DNA from 2 places in the Cellulosimicrobium sp. RS genome. Region 2 is predicted to be linked to the other one. Evidence: riboswitches for the same ligand, from Rfam matches in the RefSeq annotation. Region 2 holds a riboswitch; the other holds the start of a gene.
What was found. A riboswitch is a leader RNA that binds a small molecule or an ion and turns the genes downstream of it on or off. The one in region 2 is predicted to bind S-adenosylmethionine.
Positions count from the first base shown of each region.

Region 1 (15,436 bases), on a different contig from region 2:
CTGCGCGTCGAGGAGGACGAGTCGACCGACGACGTCGGCTGGTTCACGCCCGACGAGGTCGACGCGCTGGATCGTGTCGGCCTCGTCGACGTGGCCCGCCGGTGGGCCGGCCTGCTCCCCGTGCCGTCGTGACCCGCCCGCGCCGGGTGGCCGGCGGGCGGCCCGGGACGACGGTGCTGGGCGCGCTCGCCGTCGCCGTCCTCGTCCCGGTCGCGCTCGCCGCGTGCACGCCCGGCACCCCGCCGCCGGACCCGGACGCGGTGACGTCCGCACCGGCGCAGGCCCCGTCCCCCGATCCCGGCGCCACCACGGAGGACGGCGGCGCCGCGGACGACCCGAACGGCGACCGGAGCGGCGGCGCCGAGCCGACGGCCGTGCGCGTCCCCGTCGGGACGGCGACGGTCGAGATCGCCGTGCCCCCGCCGACGTCGGGCGGGGCGGCGCCTCCCCGCGTCACGGCCGACGCCGAGGGCGCGTCCGACGTCACGCTCACCCTCGCGGGCGCCCCTGCCGTGGTCTCGGTGGAGGGCGGCTCGCTCGTGCGCCACCCGGACGGCACGCTCACCGTCCTGGACGACGGCGGCACACCCGTCGGCGGGCTCGGCGCCCCGCGCGTCGCGGGCCGGCACGGAGCGGACGGCGCGGACGGCGCAAGCGGGGCGGCGAGCGGGACGGCCGACGGCGCGGACGCCGGCCCCGCGGCGAGCACCCCCGCGCCCGGGACCCCGCGCGTCCGGGTCGCGCTCGTCGACGCCCACCGCGCGGAGGTGACGCTCGTGGGGACCGCGGGGACGACGTCGGGCGCGGACGACGCGGCGGGCGCTCCCGCCGGGGACGCGGACGAGACCGTGACGACGGACGCCGCCGCGGCGTGGGACGTCGTCGTCCCGCTCGGTACGCGCGCGGTGCGGAGCACCGGCTGGGGCGAGCGCGAGGGCGGCCGGTCGCTCGCCGTCGACCCGACGGCGTGGGCCCGCGCCGCCGGGCAGGCGGGCCGTGAGCTCGTGTGGGCGCAGGTCGTCGCCACCGAGCCGGAGGCCGACACCCCGACGATGCACGACCAGCTCGTGTGCCACGCCGTCGGCGCCCCGGACAAGGCGACGTGGAACCTCGAGCCCTGGCGGCCCGACGTCGGGCTGCTCGCCACGATGTCCGCGCGCTGCAACCCCGCCTGACCACCGCCGTCGACCCGACTGCGGCCCGCGCACCGGCTCGGCCGCCGAGCACGACGTCCCTCCCCGTCGAGCACGAGGTTCCTGTCGGCATGCGCCTCGAAACGACAGGAACCTCGTGCTCGGCGGCCGAGACGGAGACCGAGACCGAGACGGCAACGGCCCGGGCGGCGCGACGGCTGGTGGACGTCGTGCCGCCCGGGCCTGACCCTCGGCAGCGGTACCGCTCCGCCTGCGACGCCGAGGACGTTCCGGGGTGGCGCCGAGGACGGCGCCGGGGTGGTCAGCGGGCCTGCGGGCCGCCCTTCGCGGCCCTGCGCAGCGACTTCTCGCTCCGCGGCTCGTCGCCGCTCGCGCGCAGGCGCCGGTAGTAGTCGCGCGCCTCGTCCTGGCGCTCCTTCTCGATGCCCGTCGCGATCGTCGCGCGCAGGTGCTCGGGGCCGTAGCCCCAGGCGTCCACGAGGTCCTGCGCGTGCGGACGCAGCCGGTCGATGAGGCGGTCGAGGTAGCTCGTGACCGTGCGCGCGCGCTGCGTCGAGAGGCGCCCGTTGAGCAGGTACCAGGCGAGGTGCCGCTCGACGAGGCTCAGGCCGAACAGGTCGCGCACCGTGGTGAGGACCTCGCGCGTGCCCGCGTCCTCGATCGTGCCGAGCGCCTGCGTGAACGCCTCCCAGCGCAGCAGCTCCGCGTGGGCACGGGCCGCCTCGACGAGCTCGACCTGGTGGGCGTTGAACAGGTTCGTCGCCGTCTCCGGGTCGGCCTTCTGCGCCGGGCGCAGCGCCTGCGCGACGTCCGCGACCATCGTCTCGACCCGGTCGGTGAGCAGCGCGCGCTGCGTCTCGGGGTCGCGCAGGTGGCCGGCCGCGCGGCGCGGGTCGCCGACGTCCGCGAGCGCCTGCGCGGCCCGCTTGAGCGGCGTGCGGTGCAGCGCCATGTCGCCCGCGCGCTCGACGACGACGCGCGCCATCTGGCCCGGGGTGATGCCCTTGAACTGCTTGCCGTAGTCGGCAAGCAGGCGCTTCGCGACGAGCTGGAGCAGCACGGTGTTGTCGCCCTCGAACGTCGCGTACACGTCGAGGTCCGCGCGCAGGCTCGTGATGCGGTTGGTCGTGAGGAATCCGGCCCCGCCGCACGCCTCGCGCGTCTCCTGGAGCACGTCGAGCGCGAACCGCGTGCTCGTCGCCTTGAGCGCGGCCGCCGTCGTCTCGAGGTCCTCGCGCTGCTCCGGGGTGTCCTCCTCGCCGGAGAACACCGAGTGGAACAGGTCGAGCAGGCGGTCGTGCGCGAAGTGCGCCGCGTAGGTCTCCGCGATGGGGACGATCAGGCGACGCTTGTGCGTGCCGTAGTCGAGGAGCACGACCTCCTCCGTCGGCGTCGCCCCCGTGAACTGGCGGCGCTCGTTCGCGTACCGCACCGCGATCGCGAGGCCGAGCTTCGCCGCGGTCACCGCGGCGCCGTCGAGCGACACGCGGCCCTGGACGAGCGAGCCGAGCATCGTGAAGAAGCGGCGTCCGGGGCTGTCGATGGGGCTGGAGTACGTGCCGTCGGCGTCCACCGAGCCGTAGCGGGCGAGCAGGTCGGTGCGCGGGACCCGCACGTGGTCGAAGTGCAGGCGCCCGTTGTCGATGCCGTTGAGGCCGCCCTTCTGGCCGTCGTCCTCGCCGCCCACGCCGGGCAGGAAGGGCAGCCGGCCGAGCTCGTCGCGCTCACCCGCGGTGTCGCGGATGGGCACGTAGAACGCGTGCACGCCGTGGTTGACGTTCTTCGTGATCAGCTGCGCGAACACGACCGCGGCGACGCCGTGCACGCCCGCGTTCCCGAGGTAGTCCTTCCACGCCCCGCGGAACGGGGTGTGGATGACGAACTCCTCGGTCTCCGGGTCGTACGTCGCCGTGGTGGCGATGCTCGCGACGTCGGACCCGTGGCCGATCTCCGTCATCGCGAACGCGCCCGGCACCGAGAGGTCCATGGCGCCCGGCAGGAGGCGGTCCTGCTGCTCGGGCGTGCCCAGGTGCAGGATCGCCGAGCCGAACAGCCCCCACTGCACGCCCGCCTTGATCTGCAGCGACGGGTCGGCCGCGACGAGCTCCTCGAACCCGGCGAGGTTGCCGCCCGCGTCGTCCGCGCCGCCGAGGCGCTCCGGGTACCCGCGCCACACCTGGCCCTTGCCCACGAGCAGGTGCATCTGCTCCAGCACGCGCTCGCGGTGCTCGCGCAGGCTCTGACCCTCGATGCGCTGGAACGCCTCCTCGCCCGCGGTCGCGCGCGCCGCCGCGCGCAGGTCGGCCCAGCGGCCGAGCAGGATCTTCTCGAGGGCGGCGACGTCGACGCGGGCGGGGCCCTGCGACGTCGGGCCCGCGTCGCCGGCGCTCGTCGTGCGCGGTGCGAGCGCGGGACGGTCGGACGTGGCGGTCATGGCTTCTCCTTGGGGTCTGAGGCGGTCGCCGGGTGCGGAGGGCGGACGGCGTCCGGGCGGGTCGCGCCCGGGTTGTGGGAGAGGACGCCGACGGGGCCGGCCCACAGCCACGCGGCGACGCGCTCGGTGAGCTGCTCGCGGTCGGGGACGTCGGCGCGGTCGCGGTGGGCGAGCCACCACTCGCCGGCGCCCCGGACGAACCCGACGGCGCCCGCGGCCCACGCCGCGGCGTCGGCCGGGGAGACGTCGGTGACCCGGGCGAAGGGCTCGGCGACGAGCTCGATCACCGAGTCGAGGAAGGCGGCGAGCGGGGCGCGGTCGGCGCCGCCCGCGCCCTGGGTGAGGCCGCTCGCCGCGAGCTGGGCGGCGGGCTCCTCCGTCCCCGCGACGGCGCTCGTCCGGGTGACGAAGTAGTACACGTTGGGCGAGCTCTCGATCATCTCGAGGTACACGCCGACCATCGCGCGCAGCGCGCGCTTGGGCGTCTCGGCGGCCTCGGCCGCCTGGGTCAGGGCGTCGTGCATCTGCCCCACGACGGCGGAGCCCAGGGCGACCTGGAGCCCGGTCTTGTCGTCGAAGTAGCGGTAGATGATCGACTTCGACGTGCCCGAAGCCGCCGCGATCTCGTCCATGGAGACCCCGGGGCCTCCCCGGTGCACCGCCTTGCTGGCCGCCCGGATGAGCTCCGCGCGGCGCGCCGCCCGGTGCTCGTCCCAGCGGGTCGACCGACCGTCGACCGCGGCGGCCGGCTGCACCCGCCCTCGGGTGACCGGTCGCGCGTCGGCACCTGCGTTCACGTCGTCCTCCGTTGCGCCCGACCTCGATGTCGTCGGCACCTCGTCACGGGTGCCGTGCCGGGGCAGGGCACAGCCCTATGACCCGACTCACGAAACCGAGAGTATCAGGTACTCTTGGTATTGGACACCAACCGGCCCTCTCCCCCGCCTCGCGCACGCCGTGCCGAGGCGCTCTCCCGGGCCGGCACCGAACGCAGCGCAGCGAGCACGGACAGGAAGTGAGGCACAGTGGCCACCAGCACCAGCCCCCGCCCGACCCCCGAGCAGTCCCCCCGGGAAGACGCCCCCGCGGGCGCTCCCCGCGACGCGTGGGTCGTGGGCGGGAACCGCATCCCGTTCGCCCGCGCCGGCAAGAAGTACGCGTCCGCGAGCAACCAGGAGATGTTCACCGCCGCGCTCGAGGGGCTCGTCGCGCGCTTCGGCCTCCAGGGCGAGCGGCTCGGGGAGGTCGTCGGCGGCGCCGTGCTCAAGCACTCCCGCGACTTCAACCTCGTGCGCGAGTCCGTGCTCGGGTCGTCGCTCTCCCCGCAGACCCCGGCCTACGACCTCCAGCAGGCGTGCGCGACCGGCCTGGAGGCGACCATCGCCGTCGCGAACAAGATCCGTCTCGGCCAGGTCGAGTCGGGCGTCGCGGGTGGCTCCGACACCGTGTCCGACGCCCCCATCGCCGTGAGCGAGGGCCTGCGTCGGGCGCTGCTCGAGGCGAGCCACGCCAAGACGTTCGGCCAGCGCGTCAAGGCGTTCGCGAAGGTCCGCCCCGCCGACCTCGCGCCCCTCACGCCCGCGACCGACGAGCCGCGCACCGGCCTGTCGATGGGCGAGCACCAGGCGATCACGACGGCCCGCTGGGACATCTCGCGCGAGGCGCAGGACGAGCTCGCGCTCGCGAGCCACGAGCACCTCGCGGCCGCGTGGGACGCCGGGTTCTTCGACGACCTGGTCACCCCGTTCCGCGGGCTCGTGCGCGACGACAACCTGCGCGCCGACTCGTCGCTCGAGAAGCTCGCCGCGCTCAAGCCGGTGTACGGCAAGCGTCTGGAGGGCGTCACCCCGACCATGACGGCGGGCAACTCGACCCCGCTCACCGACGGCGCGTCGACCGTCCTCCTCGCCTCGGCCGAGTGGGCGCGCGAGCGCGACCTGCCGCTGCTCGCGCGCGTCGTCGACGCGGAGACCGCCGCCGTCGACTTCGTGCACGGTCACGAGGGCCTGCTCATGGCCCCCGCGCACGCGGTCCCCCGCCTGCTCGCCCGCAACGGGCTCGCGCTCGGCGACTTCGACCTCTACGAGATCCACGAGGCGTTCGCGTCGACCGTGCTCACGACGCTCAAGGCCTGGGAGGACGACGAGTACTGCCGCACCGAGCTCGGGCTCGACGGCGCGCTCGGCTCGATCGACCGCTCGCGGCTCAACGTCAACGGCTCCTCGCTCGCCGCGGGCCACCCGTTCGCCGCGACCGGCGGGCGCATCGTCGCGACGGCGGCCAAGCTCCTCGCGCAGCGCACCGCCGAGACCGGGGCGCCCGCGCGTGCGCTGATCTCCGTGTGTGCCGCGGGCGGCCTCGGCGTCGCCGCGATCCTCGAGTCCGTCCCCGCGACCGACGCCGCCTGACGCCCCGACGACCGAGAGGAACCCCCGTGACCGACTCCTACGTCCAGGCCGTCAACTCCGGCTTCACGAAGACGCTCGCCAAGAAGCTCGGCCTCCCCCGCCCCGCGGTCCTGCGCCGCTTCCGCGCGGGCGACCCGCTCACCGTCGGGCCCGTGCTCGTGCTCGGCGGCACGCCGGGCGTGCGCGACGACGCCGACCTCGTCGCCGAGGCCCTGCTCGGCTGGGACCTCGACGTCCGCCAGACCCCGGACGACACGACCCGCTGGGGCGCGGTCGTCGTCGTGCTCAGCGGGATCGAGCGGCCGCAGGACGCGTCCGCGCCCGTCATGGCGCTCTCGGCGACGCTCCGCCGCCTCGCGCCCAACGGTCGCGTCGTGACGATCTCCCGCGCCCCCGCCGACACCGACTCGCCCGAGCTCGCCGCCGCCCGCGAGGGCGTCGACGGGTTCCTGCGGTCCGTCGCCAAGGAGCTGCGCTACGGCGCGACCGCCAACGGCATCCAGGTGACCGACGACGCCCCCGTCGACAGCCCGAGCGTCCTCGCGACCCTCCGCTTCTTCCTGTCCGCCAAGTCGGCGTTCGTCGACGGCCAGCTCCTCCGGGTGGGTCCGAGCGCGACCGACGTCGCCTCCGGGAGCACCTCCGCCGACCTCGACCAGCCGCTCGCCGGCAAGGTCGCCGTCGTCACGGGCGCGGCCCGCGGCATCGGGGCGCAGGTCGCCCGGACGCTCGCGCGCGACGGCGCGAAGGTCGTCGTCGTCGACGTGCCCGCGGCGGGCGAGGCGCTCGCCCGGGTCGCGAACGAGATCAAGGGCACGGCGCTGCAGCTCGACGTGACCGCCGACGACGCGGGCGCCCGGATCCTCGAGCACGCCCGCGCACGGCACGGCGGGCTCGACGTCCTCGTGCACAACGCCGGCATCCTGCGCGACAAGCTGCTCGCCAACATGTCGCCCGACAAGTGGGACGCGGTGGTCGCGGTGAACCTCGCCGCACAGCTGCAGATCACGGAGTACCTGCTCGGCGCGAACGGGTTCTCCTCCGCGCCGCGCGTCGTGTCCCTCGCTTCGACGAGCGGGATCGCGGGCAACCGGGGCCAGGCGAACTACGCGTTCTCCAAGGCGGGCGTCATCGGGCACACGCGCGCGTTCGCCCGCCTGCTCGCGGCGCCGGGCGGTCCGGGCGGGACGGCGAACGCCGTCGCGCCGGGCTTCATCGAGACGGACATGACGGCGTCGATCCCGTTCGTGCAGCGCGAGGTCGCGCGCCGCGTCGCGTCGCTCCAGCAGGGCGGCCAGCCCGTGGACGTCGCCGAGGCGATCGCGTTCCTCGCGTCGCCCGCGGCCGGGGGCGTCAACGGGCAGGTGCTGCGCGTGTGCGGGCAGAACGTGGTGGGCCGGTGACGGCGCCCGCGGGCGCCCCGGCGCGCGTCGAGACGCTGCCCGCCGTCCCGGGTCTGGGCGGCCTGTACGTGCGCGGGCTCGCGGCGTCGGGCCGGATCGCGGCGGCGCACCGGCTGCCCGTCCGGGGCGGCCGGACGGAGCTGACGCTCCCGGACGTCACCTACCGGGTCGCGGCCGTCCCGACGGGCGACGACGCGGCGCCGGGCCACGTCGGCAGCGCCGCGCACCTCGCGCGGTACGCGCGGCTCGTGGGCGAGGCGCCGTCGGACGTCCTGCCCGCCGGGTACCTGCACGTGCTGGGGTTCCCGCTCGCGACGGCCGTCATGGTGCGGGCCGACTTCCCGCTCCCGCTGCTCGGCATGGTGCACCTCGCGAACTCGGTGTCCGTGCTGCGCCCGGTGCGGCTCGGGGACGCGCTCGAGGTCCGGGCGTGGGCGCAGGACCTGCGCCCGCACCGTCGCGGGGTCCAGGTGGACCTCGTCACGGAGGTCTCGGTGCTGCGCACGGACGACGAGCGCGCCGCCGGCAGCGGGCTGGCCGCGACGACGCTCGCCTACCGGGGCGTCTCGACGTACCTCGCGAAGGGCGCCTCCCTCCCGGGCGGCCCCGCCCCGGCCGACGCCGACGGCCCGGCCGCGTTCGTCCCGCCCCTGCCCACCGCGCGGTGGACGCTCGGGGCGGGGACGGGCCGCGCGTACGCGGCGGTGTCGGGCGACCGCAACCCGATCCACACCTCGGCGCTGGGCGCCAAGGCGTTCGGGTTCCCGCGGGCCATCGCGCACGGCATGTACACCGCGGCGCGGGCGCTCGCCGAGGCGGGCCCCGGTCGCGGCGACGCCTACGACTGGACCGTCACGTTCGCCAAGCCGGTGCTGCTGCCCGGCACGGTCGACGTCGCGCTGCGCCCGGCGGGCGACGTGCCCGCCGAGGTGCGGGACGCCGTCGGGCAGGTCGCGGCGGCCGTGCCCGACGGCGCGGGCGACCCGGGCACGGGCGTCGCCTACCAGGCGTGGGACGGCAAGAGCCGCCTCCACCTCGCGGGCCGCGTCACCCCGCGCCCCTGACCCTTGCCGCCGAGCACGGGGTCGGTGTCGTTCTCGAGCGCATGACGACACCTACCCCGTGCTCGACGCCGCGCAGGCTCGTGCTCGGAGCGCCGAAAGGTCAGGCCAGGCGGGCGAGCAGGCCGGCGCGGACGGTCGGCCACTCGTCGCGGAGGACCGAGAAGTAGGCGGTGTCCTGGCGGGAGCCGTCGGGCGCCACGCGGTGGCTGCGCAGGACGCCCTCCGCCACCGCGCCCAGGCGTCGGATCGCCCCGATGGACCGGCTGTTGCGGGCGTCGGCGCGGAGCGCGACGCGCGCGACCCCGAGGTCCTCGAACGCGTGCCGCAGCAGGAGGTACTTGCACGCCGGGTTCGTCGTCCCGCCCCACCACTCGCGCGCGTAGAACGTGGACCCGAGCTCGACCCGGCCCTGGGAGGGCACCCACTCGTAGAGCGACGTCGAGCCGCGGACCGCGGCGTCGGCGGTCGCGCCGTCCGCACCGGGAGCGCTGGAGGCGCCCAGGACCGCGAACGCGAGCCGGCCCGGCGCGGCGACCGCGTCGCGCACGTAGCCCTCCATCGCGTCCGTGCCGCGCGGGACGGCGCTGGACATGCCCGCCCAGATGCCGTCGTCGACGAGGGCGCCGAGCGCCGGCGCGTGGGTCGCGGCGAGCGGTTCGAGGCGGACGCCGAAGCCCTCGAGGACGGTGTCGTGGTGCACCCGCACATCCCACCACACCGCCGGTGCCCCGACCGCGTGCGAACCCGGCCGACCGTGGTTACGGTCGAGAGGTACCGACGAGAGGAGCACCCATGGGACTCGGAGACAAGGCCAAGCACGCCGCTGAAGAGGCGGGTGGCAAGCTCAAGGAAGGCGCGGGCAAGCTCACGGACAACGAGCGGCTCGAGGCCGAGGGCCAGGGCGACCAGGCCAAGGCCAACGTCAAGCAGGCGGGCGACGACGTCAAGGACGCGTTCGACCGCTGACGTGCTCCACCGTTCTGCCCACGAGGGCTCCGCTCCGGCGGGGCCCTCGTGGCGTCTCGGGACCGTTCGCCCGGGACGCCACGACCGGGATGCGACGACCAGGACGCGACGACCGGGGCGCGACGACCGGGAGCGGCGACGGTCAGGACGCGGCGAGCGGCCGGACGTCGGCCGACGGCGCCGGGGCGAGCACCGGCACGACGCGCGGGGCGGTGATCCGCGCGAGGAGGCCCACCTCGACCCCGGGCCACTCGGGCGCGAGGATCGAGAACAGCACGGAGTCGGCGCGCGTCCCGTCGGGCGCGGTGCGGTGGCCGCGCATGACGCCCTCCTCGTAGGCGCCGAGACGGCGCATGGCCCCGAGCGAGCGCTCGTTGCGCGTGTCGACGCGGAAGCCGACCCGGTGCACGTCCCACGTCTCGAACGCGTGGCGCAGCAGGAGCCACTTCGTCACGGGGTTGACGAGGCTCCCCCACGTGGTGCGCGCGTAGAACGTGCGGCCCACCTCGACGCGGCGGTCGACGAGCGACAGGTCGCGGAACGCGGTGCTGCCAAGCACGGCGCCGGGCGCGCCGTCGGGGTCGACGGCGCGCACGACGAAGCCCGTGAGGTCCGGGGCCGCGCGGGTCGCGGCCACGAGATCGGCCATCCCCGCGACCCCGTAGGGCAGGGGGATGCTCATCCCTGACCACATCGCCTCGTCGACGAGGCCGGCCAGCGTCTCAGCGTGCTCCAGGGCCAGCGGTTCCAGCCGGAAACCGTGCCCCGAGAGGACGACGTCGTGCAGCACAGCGCATATCAGAGCACACGCGGAACACCGCGCCAAGAGGGTCCGGCGACGCGGTGGACAACGCTCGGCGACGACCCGGTGAACAGGCTGCCGCGTCGGCCGCCGGTGACGGTCAGACGGCCGGTCCGCAGCCCGCCGCGTCGGCGAGGAAACCCGCCGCCGCGGTCGCGAAGAGCCCCTCCAGGCCGGACCCCGCGGGGACCGGGCGCGGGTCGTCCACGACGGCCCAGCAGCCGTCGACGACCTCGTACCGGGTGGTCGGTCCCTGCTCGACGTACGCGCGCACGGCCTCGACGAGGCGCACGACGTCCGCACCGGTCGTCCCGACGCCCACCGAGGCGCGGATCGCGCCCGCGTCGTAGCCGAGGCGCGCGAGCAGCGGGTGCGCGCAGAACCGGCCGTCGCGCACGCCGATGCCGTGCTCGGCCGAGAGGTAGGCGGCGACGAGGCCCGGGTCGTGGCCCTCGACGGCGAACGTCACGACGCCGACCGGGTCGACGGCGTCGTCCCACACGCGCACGACCCGGACACCCGGGACGGCCTCCAGGCCCGCGACGAGGGCCGCGCGGAGCGCCGCCTCGTGCGCGTGCAGGTCGGCCGGGTCGAGCGCGGCGAGCGCGTCGCACGCCGCCGCGAGCGCCGCGGCGCCCACCACGTTCGGCGAGCCGGCCTCGTGGCGTGCGGGCGCCGTCTGCCACTGCGTCCCGGTCACCGCGACCTGGCGCACGGCGCCGCCGCCCGCGAGGTAGGGGGTGCCCGCGTCGAGCCAGTCGCGCCGCCCGACGAGCGCCCCCGCGCCGAACGGCGCGTAGGTCTTGTGCCCCGAGAACGCGACGTAGTCGACACCCGACGCGGCGAGCGAGAACCCGCGGTGCGGGACGAGCTGCGCGCCGTCGAGCACGACGCGCGCCCCGGCGTCGTGCGCGGCGCGGACGACCTCGGCGACGGGCAGGGACTCGCCCGTGACGTTGGAGGCGCCGGTCACGGCGACGAGCGCGTACGGGAAGCGCGCGAGCTCGGTGCGCAGGCCCGAGAGCGTCTCCGCGACGGACGCGCCGCCCGCGAGGACCGTCGCGCCGCCGGCGCGCTGCCACGGCAGCAGGTTCGCGTGGTGCTCGACGTCGAGGACGAGCACGCGCCCGGGCGTGCCGTCCGGGTTCGCCGGGACGCAGCCCGCGAGCAGGTTGAGCGAGTCGGTCGTGTTGCGCGTGACGACCGTGACGTCGTCCTCGCGCGCGCCGACGAACGCGCCGATCGTGCGGCGCGACGCCTCGTAGAGCGCCGTGGAGACCTGCGACAGGTAGCCCGCGCCGCGGTGCACGCTCGCGTAGAGCGGCAGCACCTCGGTCACGCGGTCCGCGACCGAGCGCAGCGCCGGGGCCGACGCCGCGACGTCGAGGTTCGCGTACGGCACGCTGCGGCCGTCGACGAGCGGGACGAGCGTGTCCCCGCCGACGACGGGCAGGAGCGCGGGCGCGTCGACGAGCGCCGCGAGGTCAGGGGCCGGGGCGTCGGTGGGACACGAGACGTCCGCGAGAGCAGTCATGGCACAGTCCTCCAGGGTCGTCCGGGGAGAACCTCCCCGCGCTTGCCGCCCGCCGGTCGGCGTGCGGCCTGGTCGTCACCCGGGGCACCCCGCCGCGAGAGGAGGGTTGCCGGCCAGCAAACCGGGGTTTCGCGCTGGCACTCATGACCTGCGGACCAGGATGTCCGCGCGGACGGCGGCGTGTCAACCGGTGGTCACGGCGTCTCGGATGGCGGGACGCGGCGCTCCGCGTCATAAGCCCGCGCGTCGGAGCCACGCGACGTCGGGCACCTCCACCCCGGGCCGCTCCCCGAGACGGGCGTTCCGCACGTCGGACGCGTGGCGTACGATCCGAGCCAACCATCCGGAGCGGCCGAGTGACGTGGCACGTCGACGCCGCAGCAACCCCCCGGACCGCCTCGGCGGCCGGGCGCAGGGTGCTACTGCCACGATCGATGGAGGAGGACTCTCATGAGCGACCAGTCCCAGCAGGCGTCGGCACCCCGGCCGGCACCCCCCGAGGCGCGTCCCGCCGTCGGCTACGCCGGCGACCTCACCCCGCAGCAGGCGTGGGACCTGCTCGCGCACGACGAGCGCGCCGTGCTCGTGGACGTCCGCACCGAGGGCGAGTGGCGCACCATCGGCGTGCCCGACGCCACGGAGCTCGGCCGCGACGTCCTGTTCGACGAGTGGGTGACCCCGGCGGGCCCGAACCCGCGGTTCCTCGACCGGCTCGTCGAGGCAGGTCTGACGCCCGGCGACGAGCGTCCCGTCGTGTTCCTGTGCCGCTCGGGCCAGCGGTCGATCGGCGCGGCGCGCGCGGCCACGGCCGCCGGGCTCGGGCCGTCGTACAACGTGCTCGAGGGCTTCGAGGGCGCCCAGGGGTTCTCGGGCCTGCGGGACGTCGAGGGCTGGAAGGTCCGCGGGCTGCCCACCACGACGTTCGACGAGGCCGCCCGGTGAGCGCGGTCGTGCCCGGGAGCGTGCCCGGCGGCTCCGGCCGCAAGCCCCTGCCCGCGAGCGCCCGCCCCGCGACGCTCGCCGTGCGCGGCGGCCACGCGCGCACCGAGTTCCAGGAGACGTCCGAGGCGCTGTTCCTCACGCAGGGCTACACGTACGACCGCGCGGCCGACGCCGAGGCCGCGTTCAAGGGGGAGCTCGACCGGTTCGTCTACTCGCGCTACGGCAACCCGACCGTGCACACGTTCGAGGAGCGCCTGCGCCTCCTGGAGGGCGCGGAGGCGTGCTACGCGACGGCGTCCGGCATGTCCGCCGTGTTCACGGCGCTCGCCGCGCTGGTGCGGTCCGGGTCGCGCATCGTCGCGGCGCGCGCGCTCTTCGGGTCGAGCCTCGTCATCTTCGACGAGATCTTCGCGAAGTGGGGCGTGCGGACGGACTACGTCGACGGCCACGTGCTGTCGCAGTGGGAGGAGGCGCTGTCCACCCCCGCGGACGTCGTGTTCTTCGAGACGCCGTCCAACCCCATGCAGGACATCGTCGACGCGCGGCGCGTGAGCGAGCTCGCGCACGCCGCCGGCGCGGTCGTCGTGCTCGACAACGTCTTCGCGACGCCGCTGCTGCAGCGTCCGCTCGAGCTCGGTGCCGACGTCGTCGTCTACTCGGCGACCAAGCACATCGACGGGCAGGGCCGCGTGCTCGGCGGCGCGATCCTCGGCACCGAGGAGTACGTCACCGGTCCCGTGCAGACGTTCATCCGCAACACCGGGCCGTCGCTGTCGGCGTTCAACGCGTGGGTGCTGCTCAAGGGCCTCGAGACGCTGCCCGTGCGCGTCGCCGCGCAGAACGCCGCCGCGGAGCAGGTCGCGGAGGCGCTGGAGCAGCTCCCCGGGATCGGCCGCGTGCGCTACCCGTTCCTCGCCTCGCACCCGCAGCGCGAGCTCGCGCGGTCGCAGCAGAGCGGTGGCGGGACCGTCGTGACGTTCGACCTCGCCGTGCCCGAGGGCACCGACCCCGAGACGGCGAAGAAGCGCGCGTTCACGTTCCTCGACGCGCTCCAGGTCGTCGACATCTCGAACAACCTCGGCGACGCGAAGTCCCTCGTCACGCACCCGGCCACCACGACGCACCGCAAGCTCGGCCCCGAGGGCCGCGCCGCGGTCGGCATCGCGGAGACGACCGTGCGCCTGTCGGTGGGCCTGGAAGACCCGCAAGACATCATCGAGGACGTCGCCCAAGCCCTGAACTCCTGACCCCGCCTCCCGCCGAGCAGGCGGTATCGGTTCGTCCCGGCGCCGGGACGAACCACGACCGCCTGCTCGGCGGGCAGGTGGGGCGTGGGCCCGACAGCGGCGGGTCCCTTTAGCCTGACCGGGTGACCGCCTACGTCCGCCCGCCGATCCTGCGCCAGGTGTTCCACGACGCCGACGGGGTGCCGTTCGAGTACGGCGGGCGCTGGGACCATCTCGACGGGCCGCCCGAGGACACGTACTCCGTGGACTCCCACCCGGAGCGGTTCGCGCCGCTCGCCGACGTCGCTGACGCGCTCGTGCGGCACCTCGCGGCGACGTACGCCGTCACGGTCGAGGACGTCGACCTGCGTGGCGTCGACCTGGCGTCGCACACCGCGGTCGGGCCCGCGCACCCCGTGCTCGCGGGGGTCCGGAACGTCGGTCCGGACGCCGTGCGGGCGGTGCGCGTCACGCCCGCGTCCGACGACGCCGCGGCGCTGGCCCTCGTCGTGACGGACTACCCGGGAGTCGTGGTGCGCGCCGGGGTGCTGCACGAGGACACGTTCCCGTCGTGCGGGTGCGACGCGTGCGACGACACGGCGGCGGGCGCAGCAGAGGCGCTCGAGGACCTCGTGCTGGGGGTGGCGGCGGGCCGGTTCTCGGAGGCTGTGCGGCGGGCGCTCCCCGGTCGTCACGAGTGGTGGGTGGCGCACCGCCTCGACGAGCCCGACGGCGGGTACTCCGCGGGCGAGGGCCGCACCCGGCTGGCGCGCGGCGTCGGGCAGCAGGCAAGACGGCGCCTCGCCACCCTCCCGGGCGGGCTCTGGCAGCCCTGGCCCGCCGCGGACTGAAACCCTCGCGCCGCGAAGGCGGACTCGCGTCGTCCGGGGACCGGAACGGGCCGCCACCGCGCGCTCGGCGGCCGGGCGCGCCTGATCGAAAGACGTGGCTCGTCGCCCGGGGTGCGGCCTACGGTCGTCGGGTGCCCGACGCCGTCTTCGACGACCCCCGCCTCGCCACTCTCTACGACCCGCTCGCCCCGGACCGGTCCGACCTCGACGCCTACGTCGCGATCGTCGACGAGCTGGGCGCGCGCCGAGTGCTCGACGTCGGGTGCGGCACCGGGACGTTCGCGTGCCTGCTCGCGCAGCGCGGCGTCGAGGTGGTGGGCCTCGACCCGGCGGGTGCGTCGCTCGACGTCGCCCGCACGAAGCCGGGCGCCGAGCGCGTGCGCTGGCTGCACGGCGACGCGACGACCCTCCCCCCGCTCCAGGTCGACCTCGCGACGATGACGGCGAACGTCGCCCAGGTGTTCCTCACCGACGACGCGTGGGCCGCGACGCTGCGGGGCGTCCACGACGCGCTCGTGCCGGGCGGGTGGCTGGTGCTCGAGACCCGTGTCCCCGCCCGTCGGGCCTGGGAGGGGTGGGTCCGCGAGGCGACGGTCACGCGCGTGGAGGTGCCCGACGTCGGCCCGGTCGAGTCCTGGACCGACCTCACCGA
Region 1 is NZ_JBJXVU010000002.1:520,386-535,821, reverse strand. Features, by position in the region: gene ACI769_RS05550 (NUDIX hydrolase) at 1-132, shown strand, start outside; gene ACI769_RS05545 (DUF2599 domain-containing protein) at 129-1,175, shown strand; gene ACI769_RS05540 (acyl-CoA dehydrogenase) at 1,456-3,588, opposite strand; gene ACI769_RS05535 (TetR/AcrR family transcriptional regulator) at 3,585-4,385, opposite strand; gene ACI769_RS05530 (acetyl-CoA C-acetyltransferase) at 4,614-5,996, shown strand; gene ACI769_RS05525 (3-oxoacyl-ACP reductase) at 6,023-7,399, shown strand; gene ACI769_RS05520 (MaoC/PaaZ C-terminal domain-containing protein) at 7,396-8,463, shown strand; gene ACI769_RS05515 (GNAT family N-acetyltransferase) at 8,564-9,163, opposite strand; gene ACI769_RS05510 (CsbD family protein) at 9,256-9,429, shown strand; gene ACI769_RS05505 (GNAT family N-acetyltransferase) at 9,572-10,219, opposite strand; gene ACI769_RS05500 (aminotransferase class V-fold PLP-dependent enzyme) at 10,332-11,765, opposite strand; SAM riboswitch class IV at 11,799-11,914, opposite strand; gene ACI769_RS05495 (rhodanese-like domain-containing protein) at 12,216-12,707, shown strand; gene ACI769_RS05490 (O-succinylhomoserine sulfhydrylase) at 12,704-13,954, shown strand; gene ACI769_RS05485 (DUF6226 family protein) at 14,077-14,784, shown strand; gene ACI769_RS05480 (class I SAM-dependent methyltransferase) at 14,916-15,436, shown strand, end outside.
Region 1: it holds a riboswitch for S-adenosylmethionine, as region 2 does, so the genes downstream of both, ACI769_RS05500 (aminotransferase class V-fold PLP-dependent enzyme) here and ACI769_RS05715 (NADPH-dependent FMN reductase) in region 2, are expected to answer to the same signal.

Region 2 (15,436 bases):
TTGGTGAGGTTCCGGATCTCGAGCGTGCCCATCAGGCCACCCCTCCCGTGCTGTCGGCGGTGTCCTCGCCGGACCGGACGAACCCGCCCCGGTCGCCCGTCAGGCTCGGGAACGACCCGAGCAGGCGGCGCGTGTACTCGTGCGCGGGCGCGTTGTAGATCTCCTCGGCCGTGTTGAGCTCGACGATCTCGCCGCGGAGCATGACCGCGATCCGGTCGCTGATCTCCAGCAGCAGCGGCAGGTCGTGCGTGATGAAGACGACGGCGAAGTCGAACTGCTCGCGCAGCCGCATGATCTCGCGCAGGATGCCGCGCTGGACGACGACGTCGAGCGCCGTCGTCGGCTCGTCCATGATCATGACCTGCGGCTGGAGCGCGAGGGCCATCGCGATCATGACGCGCTGGCGCATGCCGCCGGAGAGCTCGTGCGCGTAGCTGTCGAGCCGGTTCGGGTCGACGCCGACGAGCTCCAGCAGCTCACGGCTGCGCTCGAGCTTGTCCTTCGCGGACATCCCCGGGCGGTGCGTCGCGAAGACGTCGAACAGCTGGGCCTTGATGCTGATCACGGGGTTGAGGGAGTTCATCGCCCCCTGGAAGACCATCGAGACCTTGTCCCAGCGGAACGCCCGCAGCGAGTCCCCGGACAGGGCGGCGACGTCGATGTCGTCGCCGTCCTTGTCGTGGAGGACGATCTCCCCGCTCGTGCGCAGCGCCGGCGGCTTGAGGAGCTGGTTGAGCCCGTACGCGAGGGTCGTCTTGCCGCAGCCGGACTCGCCCGCGAGGCCGAGGATCTCGCCCCGGTGCAGGGTCAGGGACACGTCCTTCACGGCCTGCACGACCGGGTTCACCTGGTACTCGATCGAGACGTTCCGCGCCGTGAGCACCGGGATCGCGCCGGGCGGGGCCCCGAAGTCGCCCGCGGCCTTCGCGGTGAGGGTCGGTGTGCTCATGACTGGACCTTCTCGTCGTCTCGGGCCGGGGTGCTCGCCGGGCCGTCTGCCGTGGCGGCAGCGCCGGCGGCCGGCGCGGTCGCTGCCGCACGCTTCGCGCGCTGCTTGCGGGCGAGCCGGACGTTCTTGACCGCGGCGGGTGCCGTCCGGAGCCTCGGGTTGATGATCTCGTCGATGCTGAAGTTGATGAGCGCGAGCCCGCACCCGAACAGCGCGATGAGGAGGCCCGGCGGCACGAACCACCACCAGCGTCCGTAGGCCATCGCGTTCTGCGTGCTGGCCTCGTTGAGGATCGTGCCCCAGGTGACCGACCCCGACGGCCCGAGGCCGAGGTACGAGAGACCGGCCTCGCTGAGGATCGCGAGGAGCACGGCGCCCAGGAAGTTCGCCGTGAGGAGCGGCAGGAGGTTCGGCAGGATCTCGACGAGGATGATCCGCGGCGCCTTCTCGCCCGCGACCTTGGCCGCGTAGACGTAGTCGCGGCTCCGCAGCGACCGGGCCTGCGCCCGCAGCACGATCGCCGCGCCCGCCCAGCCGGTGATGCCGAGGATCAGGGCGACGAGGAAGAGCGAGCGGGACTCCAGGTAGGCCGAGATCACGATGATCAGGGGGAGCCCGGGGATCACGAGCATGATGTTCGTGACGAAGGACAGGATCTCGTTCGTCCAGCCCCCGACGTAGCCGGCGAGGATGCCGAACAGGAGCGAGAGGACCATCGCGATCACGCCCGCGAGGAGGCCGACCGTCAGCGAGCCGAGGCCTCCGTGCGCGACCTGGGCGAAGATGTCGACGCCGATGTTGTTCGTGCCGAGCAGGTGCTCGGTGCTCGGCGGGAGGTACGCGGGGTTCGACGTCGCCCGCGGGCTCTGGCTGAACAGCGGCGTCACGACGGAGAAGAGCACGATCCCGAGCGTCAGCACGAGGCCGACGACGAGCTTGCCCGAGCGGCGCGGGAGCATCGCCCGGATGCCGCGCTTCGGCGCGGAGCTCGTCGGGACGGGCTCGCCCGCGACGACGGCCTCGGGCGGGGCGATGGGCACGTCCGGCACGATGCCGGCGGTCCGGTTCTCGGGCGGCAGGCCGTCCACCACCACGGAGGCGGCGGGGGCGGCGTCCGCCGCAGGCGTCACGGTCTCGGCGTCACGGGTGGGGTCAGCCATTGTTCCGCGTCCTCGGGTCGATGATGCCGTTGATCAGGTCCATGAGGAAGTTCGCCGCGAGCACCACCACGGTGATCACGAGGAAGGCGCCCTGCATGAGCGCGTAGTCCTTCGCCTGAACCGCGGTGAAGAGCAGCTTGCCGATGCCGGGGTAGCTGAAGGCCTGCTCCATGACCACCGACCCGGCGACGACGAAGCCGAGCGCGATGCCGAAGCCCGTGACCGACGGCAGGACCGCGTTCCGCGTCGCGTACGTCAGCGCGACCCGGAAGGGGCGCAGGCCCTTGGCCTCGGCCGTCGTGACGTAGTCCTCGGCGATGGTCGAGACCATCATGTTGCGCATCCCGAGGAGCCAGCCGCCCATCGCCGACAGGATGATCGTCACGGCCGGGAGGGTGCCGTGGTAGATCACGCTGCCCACGAAGTCCCACGACCACTCGGGACCGCTGTCGAACTCGAAGATGTCGTACGCGCCCACGATGGGGAACCAGCCGAGCGACACCGAGAAGATCGAGATGAGCACCAGGGCGAGCCAGAAGTACGGCACCGCCTGGAGGAAGGTCGACGCGGGGATGATGTGGTCGACCCAGGTACCGCGCTTCCAGCCGACCCACGCGCCGAGGCCGACGCCGAGGAGGAACGCGATGATCGTCGCCAGCCCGACGAGGCCCACCGTCCAGGGGAGGGCCTCGCCGAGCAGCTGGCTCACGGGTGCCGGGAAGTACAGGACCGACGTACCCAGGTCACCCGTGAAGATGTTCTTCCAGTACGCGAGGTACTGCTCCCACAGGGTGGCGTCGTCACTGCCGAAGAGGACGTCGACGCTCTGGATGAGACCAGGAGTCAGCTCGCCGTTCTTCCGGAGCATGGTGTCGAGGTAGATCTGCTTGGGGTCACCAGGGATCGCCCGCGGCAGGAGGAAGTTGAGCGAGACGGCGGCCCAGAAGGTGACCACGTAGAACGTGATCCGCCGTGCGTAGTACCTCATGCGACTGACTCCTCGTTCACCCGAGCTCCTCTTCGGCAGTGCGACATCAGCTCGCGGGCTCGAGCTGGGAGAGGATCACGCCGTTGCTGATCGTGGCCCACGACGGCGGGAAGGCGTACATGTCGTCCTCGGACGGCCAGCCGGTGTAGTCCTTCGTGTTGACGAACGACATGGTCGGGTTCACGACGAGGGCGATGTAGGGGAGGTCGCGGGCGATCTCCTTCTGCACCGTGGCGTACGCGGCCTTCTTCGCGTCCTCGTCGTTGGTGCCGGCGGCGGTGGCCACGGCCTCGTCGACGAGCGGGTTCGAGTAGCGCGGGAAGTTGAAGCGGCCGGCCTCGATGGTCTCGCCCACCGGCGTCGTGTACTCGGTCGTGAGCCACTGGCGGTAGATGGCGAACGGGTCGTCGAGCGAGGTGCCCGTGATGCCGCTGATCATCATCTGGTAGTTGCCGCTGGTCCGGGCGTCGGACATCTCCTGCTGCGTGATCTTCACGTGGTTGATCTCCACGCCCGCCTCGAGCGCCTGCTGCGCGATGAGGTCACCGGCCGCGTTGTGGTCGCTCCAGCCGTCGACCGAGATGAGCTGGACAGAGAGCTTCTGGCCGTCCTTCTCGTAGATGCCGTCGGCACCCTTGGTGTAGCCGGCTGCCTCGAGGACCTTGGCCGCCTCGGCCGGGTCGCCCTCCTGCGGGCTCTCCTTCTCGATCTCCGAGGAGATCCAGCGGTCGTCACGACCGAGGAGCGCGAGCGACGGCGACGCGACGGCCGCGTGGCCCGAGAACGCCTTCTCGTTGATCTCGCCGCGGTCGACGAGCAGGTTGACCGCCTGGCGGACGGCGAGGTCCGTCTGCGGGCCCGCGCAGCCGAGCGCCGCGTTCGAGCACGACATGATCGTGGTCGGGTCCTGCGGGGTGTTGAGCAGCGAGACCTGGCCCGCGCCGGTGACCGTGTCCGGGTCCGCGATGAACATCGTGGTCCAGTCGATCTTGCCGGTGGCGAGGAGGTCCTGGGCGCTCTGGTTCTTGTCGAGCGCGAGGAAGCGGACCTTCCCGAGGCTCGGCTCGCCGCCCCAGTAGTCCTCGTTCGGGACGACGGTGTAGGTCGCGTTCGTGATGGTGTCGAGCGTGAACGGGCCGGTGCCGACGGGCTCCTCGTTCGTGTACGTGATGAGGTCCGACACCTCCTTGAAGAGGTGCTCGGGGACCATGAGCGTGGTGCCGAGGATCTGCACGGCGCTCGTGAACTGCGCGCCGTTGAACGTGAACTTGACGGTCGACTCGTCGACCTTCTCGATCGTGTTCAGGTAGTCGCGCTTCGCCGCCTCGTTGGTGTACGAGAAGATGACGTCCTCGACCGTGAAGTCCTCGCCGTCGGACCACTTCACGCCCTCGCGGATCTTGACGGTCAGCTCGGTGCCGTCCTCGCTCCACTCGTAGGACTCGCCCAGGCGGGGCGTCGGGTCGCCGGCCTCGGCGCGGTTGTAGAAGAACAGCGGCTCGTAGATGCCGCCGTTCGTCACGTGCAGCGGGTTGGGCGCGTACGGGTTGAAGTTCGCGACCATGGGCGTCTGGGTGCCGGCCCAGACGTTGAGGACACGGGCCTCGCCGCCCTCGCCCTCGCCCTCGCCGTTGCCCCCGCCGGTGCAGGCGCTCGCGAGCAGCGAGACGCCCGTCACGAGTGCCGCGGCCGTGAGCAGACGCTTGCGCGCCGTGCTTCGAATCATCTTCGGTCCTTTCGCATGGACGACGCGTCCTCACGTCGTACTTCGGCGCCCGCAGGCGTGTGGCAGGAACACTAACTAATAGCCACCGGCCCTCCTGCGAATACGACAGGAAAGTTACCTAACTGAGACATCGATACCAGGATCGCGCCGCAACGGGCCTCGGCCGGACCCCGTGGGACGGGGTCCGGCCGAGGTGCCGGGGGCGGTCAGGAGGGAGCGGGGGCGGCCCGCGGCCGGTCCGGGCGCCACGGGCCGTGCGGGGCGCAGCGCGTCGTGCGGGCGCAGCAGGCGGCGCTCGCACGAGCGGCCGGGGACGGGGTCGGCGGCGGTACGGCGGCAGCGCCGCCAGCGGGCCGGGGCGGGGTCAGCGAGCGACGTCCAGCGCGGCGCGCGCGGCCCGCGCGACCTCGGGGTCGGTGACCTCGTAGCCGGCGTCGCCGCCGCCACCCGGCCCGGCGTCGTCCGCGACGACGCGCTTGGCCGAGAGGTGCACGGCGTCGACGCCCGCGGCCACCAGGGCCCCGACGTCCTGCGGCCGCACTCCCCCGCCGGCCATGACCTGCACACGTCCGTCGAGCGCGTCGCGCGCGTGCGCCGCCATGGCGCGCAGCCGGTCCGTGCCGTCGATGCTGCGCGACGCACCGCCCGACGTGAGCACCCGCACGACCCCGGCCCCGGAGAGCGCGTCGAGCGCGGCGAGCGGGTCGGCGACGACGTCGACGGCGCGGTGGAACGTGACCTCGCGCCCGTCGGCGGCGTCCACGAGGGCGCGTACGGCGCCGACGTCGACCAGGCCGTCCGGGGTGAGCGCACCCACGACGACGCCGCGCGCCCCGGCCGCCACCGCGGCCCGGACGTCGCGCACCTGGACGTCGAGGTCGGTGGGCGTGAGAACGAAGCCGCCGGGGCGCGGGCGCACGAGCACGTGCACCTCGACGCGCGGCCCGGGGCCGTCGGCCTCCGCCGCGGCGGCGACCGCGGCCTCGACGAGCCCGGCGCTGGGCGTGAGCCCGCCCGTGGCGCCGAGACCGACGCACAGCTCGACCCGCTGGGCACGCACGGCCGCGGCCACACGGACGCCGTCGGGGTCCTGGACGGCGAGCTCGAGGGCCACGTCGCGGGCCGCGGGCGCCGCGGCGCCCTCGGGGTGGGTGGTCGTCATGGCGCTCTCCCGTCGTCCGGTCCGGCGGCCGTCGCGTCGCGCGACCCGCACGACGGCGGCCGTCGGCCAGGGTAGACGACTCCGGGCAGCGCGTCGGGCGCGCGGGCTCAGGCCGGCGTCGGCCGTCCCGCCGCGACGGCGGCGAGGCACGCGGACCGCAGGGTCGCGGCCACCTCGTCCGGGTCGCCGAGGTACCCCGCGACCATCGCGCCGTCGCGCAGCATCATGAGCTGCGCCGCGGTCGCGTCGGCGTCCGCGACGCCGACCGCCGCCGCGAGCCGCGCGAACACGTCCCGCGTCCAGCGCCGGTGGCGGTCCACGACGACGCGCACCGGGTCCTGCGGGTCGGGCGTCTCCGCCGCGGCGTTGATGAACGGGCAGCCGCGGAAGCCGGGCACGCAGCTCACGGCGCCGATGGCGCCCGCGAGGGCGCTCAGGGCGTCGAGCGGCTCGGCGTCGCGCAGGGCCTCGTCGACCACCGCGCGGTCGCGCGCGGCCTGCTGCTCGAGGTACGCGACGACGAGGTCGGACTTCGTGCGGAAGTGGCGGTAGAACGTGACCTTGGTGATGCCGACCTGCTCGATGATCCGGTCGGCGCTCGTCGCCCGGATGCCCTGGGCGTAGAAGAGCGCCGAGGCGGCTTCGAGGATGCGGCGGCGCGTGTCCGCCGCGGTGCCGCGGCCCGTCGCCCCGGACGTCGGCGAGTCGTCGACCATGGCCCCCTCCTTCTCTCCGCCCCTTGCGCGCGGTCGGCCGCCAGTCTAGGTTCCTTGATGTAGACGTACTAGTAACTCTACGTCGCATCACGACTCTCGAAAGGCACCTCGATGGCTGACACCCTCTACACCGCCGTGGCCACAGCGACCGGCGACGGCCGCGCCGGAGGCCGCGCCGTGTCCGACGACGGCCAGCTCGACGTCACGCTCGCGGTCCCGCGCGCGATGGGCGGCCCCGGTGGCGGGACCAACCCCGAGCAGCTGTTCGCGGCCGGGTGGTCGTCGTGCTTCCACTCGGCGCTGAAGATGGTCGCGGCGCAGCGCAAGGTCCCCGTGACGGACTCGGCCGTCGTCGCCGAGGTCGACCTCGTCCCGAACGGCGACGGCGGCTTCTCGCTCGGCGCGACGCTGCACGTCGAGCTCGGGGGCGGCGTCACCCAGGACCTCGCCGAGGAGCTCGCGGAGGCCGCGCACGCCGTCTGCCCGTACTCGCTCGCGACCCGGGGCAACATCCCCGTCACGGTCCGCACGACCGTCGCGTAAGGCACCCCGGCACCACCGCCGGGACCGGCTCGCGGATCGGTCCCGCGGGTCGGGCCCGGCGTTCAGTCCAGGCAGAACTCGTTGCCCTCGACGTCCTGCATGACGATGCAGGACTCGTTCTCCTCGTCGGCGACCATCACGCGCACGCACGTCGCACCGAGCGCGACGAGCCGGTCGCGCTCGGCCTCGAGCGCGGCGAGACGGTCGGCACCCACGAGCCCGGTGCCGGCACGCACGTCGAGGTGCACGCGGTTCTTGACGACCTTGCCCTCGGGGACGCGCTGGAAGTACAGGCGCGGACCGGCCCCGGTGGGGTCGCTGCACGCGGACCAGGTGTCCCGCTCCGCGGGCGGGAGGGAGGCCTCGGCGTCGTCCCAGGTGGTGAAGCCCTCCGGGGGCGACGCCGGGACGTAGCCCAGCACCTCGCACCAGAACCGGGCGACGCGCCGTGGCTGCGCGCAGTCGAACGTGACCTGGACCTGCCTGACCGTCGCCATCCGGCCACCCTAGGCGCCCGGACCCTCCCGGCCGGAGGGCATTTCCCGCGCCGGGAGACCGGGCCTGACGCGCCCTCGCGCGCTGCGCCGCGGCGCGTGACTCGGCGGACCGGGTCAGGAGCCGCTCGCCGAGCGGGAGGGCTCGGACGCCCGGCCCACGTAGATCCCGAGCACGCCGGGGGCGATCAGCAGCACGACGCCGAGCACGATCGCCACCGCTCCCCCGACGGGATTTGCGGCGCACACCCGTCCCACGTCCGGGGAGAAGCACCGGTCGTCGAAGGCACCCGCGGCGAAGAAGAGCGCCGCGAAGGCCAGCGGGAAGGCGAGAAGGTAGAGGAGCGCCGCCACCACGAGGCCGAGGACCGCGCTGCCGGCGCGCTGCCTGACCGTGCGCCCGGCGCTGTTCGCCGGCGGGCCGGTCACGTCGTCGGGCTCCACGACGACCGAGCATAGGCCGCTCGCCGCCCCGGGTGGAGCGGCGCTCCTCGCTCCGTGCCCCGCAGCAGGGCGGGGATCCCCGCCGGGCACCGGCGGCCGCCGCCCCCGCGCGCACGACGGCCGCCGGTGCCACCGCTCTGCGCGGGGCACCGACGGCCGTCGTCGTGCGGCTCGGGTCAGATGACGCCGAGCGCGAGGATCGCGTCGGCGACCTTGGTGAAGCCTGCGATGTTGGCGCCGAGCACGTAGTTGCCGGGCGTGCCGTACTCGTCGGCCGTCTCGACGCAGCGGTCGTGGATGCCCGCCATGATCTGCGCGAGGCGGTCCTCGGTGTACTCGAAGGACCACGCGTCGCGCGACGCGTTCTGCTGCATCTCGAGGGCCGACGTCGCGACGCCGCCCGCGTTGGCTGCCTTGCCCGGCGCGAAGAGGACGCCCGCCTCCTGGAGCAGCGCGACGGCGCTCGGCGTCGTGGGCATGTTGGCGCCCTCGGCGACCGCGACGACGCCGTTCGCGACGAGCTGCTTGGCCGCCGCCTCGTCGAGCTCGTTCTGCGTCGCGCACGGGAGCGCGACGTCGCACGGCACGTCCCAGATGGACCCGTCGGTGACGACGCGGGCCCCGGGACGGCGCGCGGCGTAGTCGGCGACGCGCCCGCGCTCGACCTCCTTGATCTGGCGCAGGAGCTCGAGGTCCACCCCGGCCTCGTCGACGACGTACCCCGACGAGTCGGAGAACGCGACCACGTTCGCGCCGAGCTGCTGCGCCTTGGCCGTCGCGTAGATCGCGACGTTGCCCGAGCCCGAGACGACGACGCGGCGCCCGTCGAGCTCCTGCCCGCGCGTCTCCAGCATGTTCTGCGCGAAGAGGACCGTGCCGTAGCCCGTGGCCTCCGTGCGGACGAGCGAGCCGCCCCACGAGATGCCCTTGCCCGTGAGGACGCCGGACTCGTACCGGTTGGTGATGCGCTTGTACTGCCCGAAGAGGTAGCCGATCTCGCGGCCGCCCACGCCGATGTCGCCCGCGGGGACGTCCGTGTTCTCGCCGATGTGCCGGTAGAGCTCCGTCATGAACGACTGGCAGAACCGCATGACCTCGCCGTCGGACCGCCCGCGCGGGTCGAAGTCGGAGCCGCCCTTGCCGCCGCCGATGGGCATGCCCGTGAGCGAGTTCTTGAAGATCTGCTCGAAGCCGAGGAACTTCACGATGCCGAGGTAGACCGACGGGTGGAACCGCAGGCCGCCCTTGTACGGGCCGAGCGCGGAGTTGAACTCGACGCGGAAGCCGCGGTTGATCTGCACGCGCCCGGTGTCGTCCACCCACGGGACCCGGAAGATGATCTGGCGCTCCGGCTCGCACACGCGCTCGAGGACGGCGGCCTCGACGTAGCGCGGGTGCTTGCGCAGCACGGGGCCGAGCGAGTCGAAGACCTCGCGCACGGCCTGGTGGAACTCGGCCTCGCCGGGGTTGCGACGCAGGACCTCGTCGTAGACGGACTGCAGTCGGCTGTCCATGGGTACTCCTCGTCTGACGCGGGCGGAACTCCTGCTGACGGTACGCCTGTGCCAGAAGCTCTCGTCACACCGTCTCACTCCGCGCGCACCGGCGTGGGCCGCCGCCGGGTCCGGGGCGCCCGCACGAGGCGGCACAGGGCGGCACGGGGGGCACCGGCGACGACACATCCGTCCACCCACTGAGAAACCCTACCGATCCGGTGCAGTTTCTCGGGGCGGTTGCTATACCCGTCCCCAGGTCACGAGCGCCAGCGCCAAGCCCCGGCTCGCTGGCCGGCAACCCCTGTCACGGCGGGGTGCTCCGGGAGATGACCAGGCCGGGCCCGGCCTGCCCCGCCACCGGCGAGGACAGCCCGCACGGCAAGCGTGATCGACGACTACTGCGAGGTGCACATGACCCACCACCCCACCCACCCGACGGTGCTCGCCGTCTCGGGCAACCCGCGGCCCGGCTCGCGCACGCTCGGCGCCGCCGAGACGGTCGCACGCCGCGTCGCCGACCTCCTCGGCGCGGCCGACGTCGCCACGGTCGACCTGGCGTCACTCGCCGGCGAGGTGCTCGCCGCCGACCACCCGGCGGCCGACGCCGCCCGTGAGCAGCTCGCCCGGGCGACCGTCGCCGTCGTGGCGACGCCGGTCTACAAGGCGTCGTACACCGGGCTGCTCAAGGCCTTCCTCGACCTCTACGGCCCCGACGGGCTCGCGGGCGTCGTCGTGGTCCCGCTCGTCGTGTCCGGGAACCCGGCGCACGCGCTCGTCGGGGAGGTGCACCTGCGACCCGTGCTCGTCGAGCTCGGCGCCGTCGTCCCGACCCGGTCGCTCACGGTCACCGAGCCGCAGCTCGCGGACCTGGGACCGGTCGTGGACGCGTGGCTCGCGCGCGAGGGCGACGCCCTGCGCCGCGCCACGGCACCGCTCCCCCCGGCGGAGGACCGCCCGGCGGCCAGCACCGACGAGGCTGTCGCCGACGCGTTCGCGGGGGTGGCCCGATGACCGCCGAGCTCACCCACCTGGAGGCCCTCCTGGCCGAGCAGGACGAGCCCCAGCTCTCCCCCGACGAGTACAAGGCCGTGTTCCGCGGCCACCCCGCGGGCGTCGCCGTCGTCGCGCTCGAGCACGGCGACCGCCTCGTCGGCTTCACCGCGACGTCGGTCATCTCCGTCTCGGCCGCGCCCCCGCTGCTCGCGTTCTCGCTCGCGTCCACGTCGTCGTCGTGGCCCGCGGTCTCGACCGCGCGCACGCTGACCGTGAGCTTCCTCGCGGACCACCAGGACGACGTCTCGGCCCGGTTCGCGACGAGCGGCATCGACCGGTTCGCGGACGGCGGCTGGTCGCGCCTGCCGACGGGCGAGCCCGTGATCGACGGCGCGCTGTCGTGGGTGCGCGGGAGGGTCGTCCAGCGCACGCCGGTGGGCGACTCCTACCTGGTCTCGCTGCGCGCGCTCGCGTCGAGCGTCGGCGCCGCACCCGGGGCGCCGCGGGGGGCGGCGGCGTCGCCGCTCGTCTACCACGACCGCACCTACCACCGGATCGGCGACCACTCCGCGCTCTGAGCGCACGACGGGCGAGGGGCCCGACGGCGGACGTCCCGCCGTCGGGCCCCTCGCCCGTCCCGTGCCGCCCCTCACGGGTGGTCCGTCACCAGCTCCAGCCGCGCGCGCTGAGCTCGAGCTCCTCGCGGAACCGCTCGTCGTCGCCGGTGCGGAAGCCCGCGCGCAGGGGTGCGTCCGCGACCGGGAGCCCCGTGAGCCGGCAGGCCTCGCGCAGCAGCGCGTCGTAGGCGCCCTGGACCGCGAGGTAGTGGTGGGCACGCGCGTAGACGTCCGGGTCGGCCTCGATGCGCCGGAGCTCTGCGGCGAGCGCGGTGAGCCGCACCTGGAGCGCGAGCGTGGTGAGCGGGTCCGGTGCCGCGGCGGCACGACGGCGCCCGCCCGCCCGGTGGCTCGGAGGTCGCCCGGCCCGGCGCAGCACCCACCACGCGGCGGCGGCCGTGCACGCCGTCGCGCACCAGATCATGAGCAGCCACGACATCGGAGCCGACCTCTGCGCGGGGAGACCCACAGGACCTCTCCAGTCTAGGTCTCCCCGGCCCCGCGAGGCAGGGTGGGCGGCCACCTGTCCTCGCCGCCGGCCCGCGCGGCGGGTCAGCCGTCGAGGAGGTCCGGCTGCGGGTGCCGCACGCCCTGGACGGCCGCGCGCGGGATCGCCGCGCCGATCGTCGCGACGTCGTCCGGCGTGAGCTCGACCGCGGCCGCCGCGACGTTCTGCTCCAGGTACGCGACGCGCTTCGTCCCCGGGATCGGGACGACGTCGTCGCCCTGCGCGAGGAGCCACGCGAGCGCGAGCTGCGCCGTCGTGACGCCGCGCTCCGCGGCGAGCTGCTCCAGGGAGCGCACGAGGCCGCGGTTGTGCTCGAACGCCTCGCCGGCGTACCGGGCGTGGGCGCGGCGCACGTCGTCCTCCGCGAAGCCGTCGGTGGCGTCCACGGTCCCGGTGAGGATGCCCCGGCCGAGCGGCGAGAAGGGCACGAAGCCGACCCCGAGCTCGCGCAGCGTCGGCAGCACCTCGTCCTCCGGGTCGCGCGTCCACAGCGAGTACTCGCTCTGCACGGCCGTCACGGGGTGCACGGCGTGCGCGCGGCGCACGGTCGCGGCGGACGGCTCCGAGAGACCGATGCCGCGGACCTTCCCGGCCTCCACGAGGCCGGCGAGCGCGCCGACCGTGTCCTCGATCGGCACCTGGGGGTCGACACGGTGCAGGTAGTACAGGTCGAGGCGGTCGGTGCCGAGGCGGCGCAGGCTCGCGTCGACCGCGGCACGGACGTACTCGGGGCGGCCGTCGACCGGACGCCCGTCGGGGTGGCCGCCCGCGGGCGGGAGCCCGAACTTCGACGCGAGGACGATCTCGTCCCGGTGCGGCCCGAGGACCCGGCCGAACAGCTCCTCGTTGCGGCCGTGACCGTAGACGTCGGCCGTGTCGAAGAGCGTCACACCGAGCTCGAGCGCGCGGCGCAGCACGGCCTCCGCCTCCGCGGCGTCCGCGGGGCCGTAGGCGTCGGTGACGGACATGCCGCCGAACCCGACGGCGGAGACGGCGAGCGCCGCCTCGCCGGTGCCGAGCGTGCGCGACGGGAGGGTGCCGGGGGCGGGGGTCCGGGAGGTGTCGGTCATGGCCCCAGCGGACCACCGCGCGCCGCCGGGGGCAAGGGCGGACGCCGTCCTCTCACCTGGCGAGAGGACGTGACGCGCCGTGCCGCGGGACGAGCCCCGCCGCAGGTCAGGCACGCCTCTCCTTGCTGGCGGGCGCGCGGAATGCGACCTAGTCTGGAATCGTTCAAGTGAACGGCACCGACGGAAGCCGGGTGACCGCCGCACGATTCCGGGCGACCCCCGAGAGAGCGAGGAGCACCATGTCCGCACCCACCATCCACCGCACGACGGCCCGCTTCGAGGCGTCGGAGAAGCTCCGCGCCCACCTGCAGCGCGTGCTCGTCGCGCTCGTCGACCTGCACGTCCAGGGCAAGCAGGCCCACTGGAACGTCACGGGCCGCGGGTTCCGCGACCTGCACCTCCAGCTCGACGACGTCGTGGACGCCGCGCGCGAGCACAGCGACACCGTCGCCGAGCGCATGCGCGCGCTCCAGGTCGTGCCCGACGGCCGCACCGAGACCGTCGCGACGACGACGGACCTCTCGCCGTACCCGGCCGGCCTCGTGTCGGTCGGCGACACCGTCGACGCGGTCGTCGAGCGCATCGCGCAGACGGTCGAGGTCGTCCGCGCCGTGCACGACGACGTGGACGCCGAGGACCCGACGAGCGCCGACATCCTGCACGAGATCATCGCGGACCTGGAGAAGCAGGCCTGGTTCCTCTCCTCGGAGAACCGCGAGGCCTGACCCGGCCCGCCGCCGCGAGGTAGAACGGCCCGTCGCGAGGTAGAGCACGTCGTGCTCTACCTCGCGACGGGCCGTTCTACTTCGCGGTGCGCCCCTGGTGCGCGCGGCGGCCGGGGATGGCCGCGACGAGCTCCCGCGTGTACTCCTCCTGCGGGTCGATCAGGATCTGCTCGGCCGCCCCCTGCTCGACGACGCGCCCGCGGTGCATGACGCCGACGTGGTCGGACACCTGCCGCACGACGGCGAGGTCGTGCGAGATGAACAGGTACGCGAGCCCGTGCTCGGCCTGGAGCCGCACGAGCAGCTCGAGGATCTGCGCCTGCACGGACACGTCGAGCGCCGAGACGGGCTCGTCGAGCACGACGAGCGCCGGGTTCAGGGCGAGCGCCCGCGCGATGGCGACGCGCTGCCGCTGCCCGCCCGAGAGCTCGCGCGGTCCCCGGCGGAGCACGTCGGGTGGGAGCGCGACGTCCTCGACGAGCGCACGCGCCCGGTCCGCCCGCTCGGACGGCGACCCGACCCGGTACGCCCGGAGCGGCTCGGTGACGATCTGCTCGACGGTGAACCGCGGGTCGAGCGACGCGTACGGGGACTGGTAGACCACCTGGAAGCCGCGGCGCAGCGACCGCAGCCGCTCGCCGCGCGCCGTCGTGACGTCCTCGCCTGCGAACTCCACCGTGCCCGCGGTGGGCCGTTCGAGCCGGAGGGCGAGGCGCGCCGTCGTGCTCTTGCCCGACCCCGACTCCCCCACGAGCGCGTACGTCTCGCCGCGCCCGACCGCGAGGCTCACGCCGTCCACTGCGACGAGCGTCCGGTGCGCCGACCCGCGCGGCAGCGTGAACTCCTTGCGCAGGTCCCGCACCGCGAGGACGGGCGCGTTCGCGGTGTCCGGGCCGGCGGCGTCGGGCACCGCGATCTCCTGACCGACGGCGCGGCTCGCCTCGGCGCGCGGGACGACGCCGTCGCCCGGCACCGCCTCCGGGGTGCCACCCGCGACGAGGCGCGAGCTCGCGAGGCTCGGCGCCGCCGCGATGAGCTGCTGGGTGTACGGGTGGCGTGGGTCGTGCAGCACCTGCTCGGCGGTGCCCTCCTCGACGACGACCCCGTGCTCGAGAACGACGATCCGGTCGGCGCGGTCCGCCGCGACGCCGAGGTCGTGCGTGATGAGCAGGACGGCGGTGCCGAGGTCGCGCACGAGTCCGTCGAGGTGGTCGAGGATGCGGCGCTGGACCGTCACGTCGAGCGCGCTCGTGGGCTCGTCCGCGACGACGAGGCGCGGCCGGGCCGCGACGGCGATCGCGATGAGCACGCGCTGGCGCATCCCGCCGGAGAGCTGCGACGGGAACTGCCGCGCGCGGGCCTCCGGGTCGTCGATCCCGGCCTGGCGCAGCAGCTCGACCGCACGCTCGCGCGCCTCCTTGCGCCGCGCGAGCCCGTGGATGACGAGCACCTCCGCGACCTGGTCGCCCACGCGCGTGACGGGGTTGAGCGAGACCGTCGGGTCCTGCGGCACGAGCCCGACGTCGCGGCCCCGCACCTGCTGCCACTCCTTCTCGGAGAGCCGTCCGACGTCGCGGCCGCCGAGGCGGATGGTCCCTGCCGTCACCTCGCCCCCGCGCGCGAGCAGGTGCAGGGCCGCGTGCGCCGTCGTGCTCTTGCCCGACCCGGACTCGCCCACCAGCGCGACGACCTCGCCCGGCCCGACCGTGAGGTCGACGCCGCGCACGGCGGCGTACGAGCCGCCGTCGCGCGTGCGGTAGGCGACCTCCAGACCGCGGATCTCGAGCGCGGGCGCCTCGCCCGACGTCGGGCCGGGACGCTCCTGGGTGGTCGGCGTCGTGGCGG
Region 2 is NZ_JBJXVU010000003.1:23,742-39,177, reverse strand. Features, by position in the region: gene ACI769_RS05770 (ABC transporter ATP-binding protein) at 1-32, opposite strand, end outside; gene ACI769_RS05765 (ABC transporter ATP-binding protein) at 32-949, opposite strand; gene ACI769_RS05760 (ABC transporter permease) at 946-2,109, opposite strand; gene ACI769_RS05755 (ABC transporter permease) at 2,102-3,097, opposite strand; gene ACI769_RS05750 (ABC transporter substrate-binding protein) at 3,144-4,823, opposite strand; gene ACI769_RS05745 (copper homeostasis protein CutC) at 5,188-5,985, opposite strand; gene ACI769_RS05740 (TetR/AcrR family transcriptional regulator) at 6,093-6,701, opposite strand; gene ACI769_RS05735 (organic hydroperoxide resistance protein) at 6,813-7,244, shown strand; gene ACI769_RS05730 (VOC family protein) at 7,307-7,741, opposite strand; gene ACI769_RS05725 (hypothetical protein) at 7,856-8,182, opposite strand; gene gdhA (NADP-specific glutamate dehydrogenase) at 8,359-9,696, opposite strand; SAM riboswitch class IV at 9,934-10,035, shown strand; gene ACI769_RS05715 (NADPH-dependent FMN reductase) at 10,090-10,689, shown strand; gene ACI769_RS05710 (flavin reductase family protein) at 10,686-11,249, shown strand; gene ACI769_RS05705 (hypothetical protein) at 11,335-11,727, opposite strand; gene ACI769_RS05700 (aldo/keto reductase) at 11,841-12,866, opposite strand; gene ACI769_RS05695 (Dps family protein) at 13,106-13,591, shown strand; gene ACI769_RS05690 (dipeptide ABC transporter ATP-binding protein) at 13,668-15,436, opposite strand, start outside.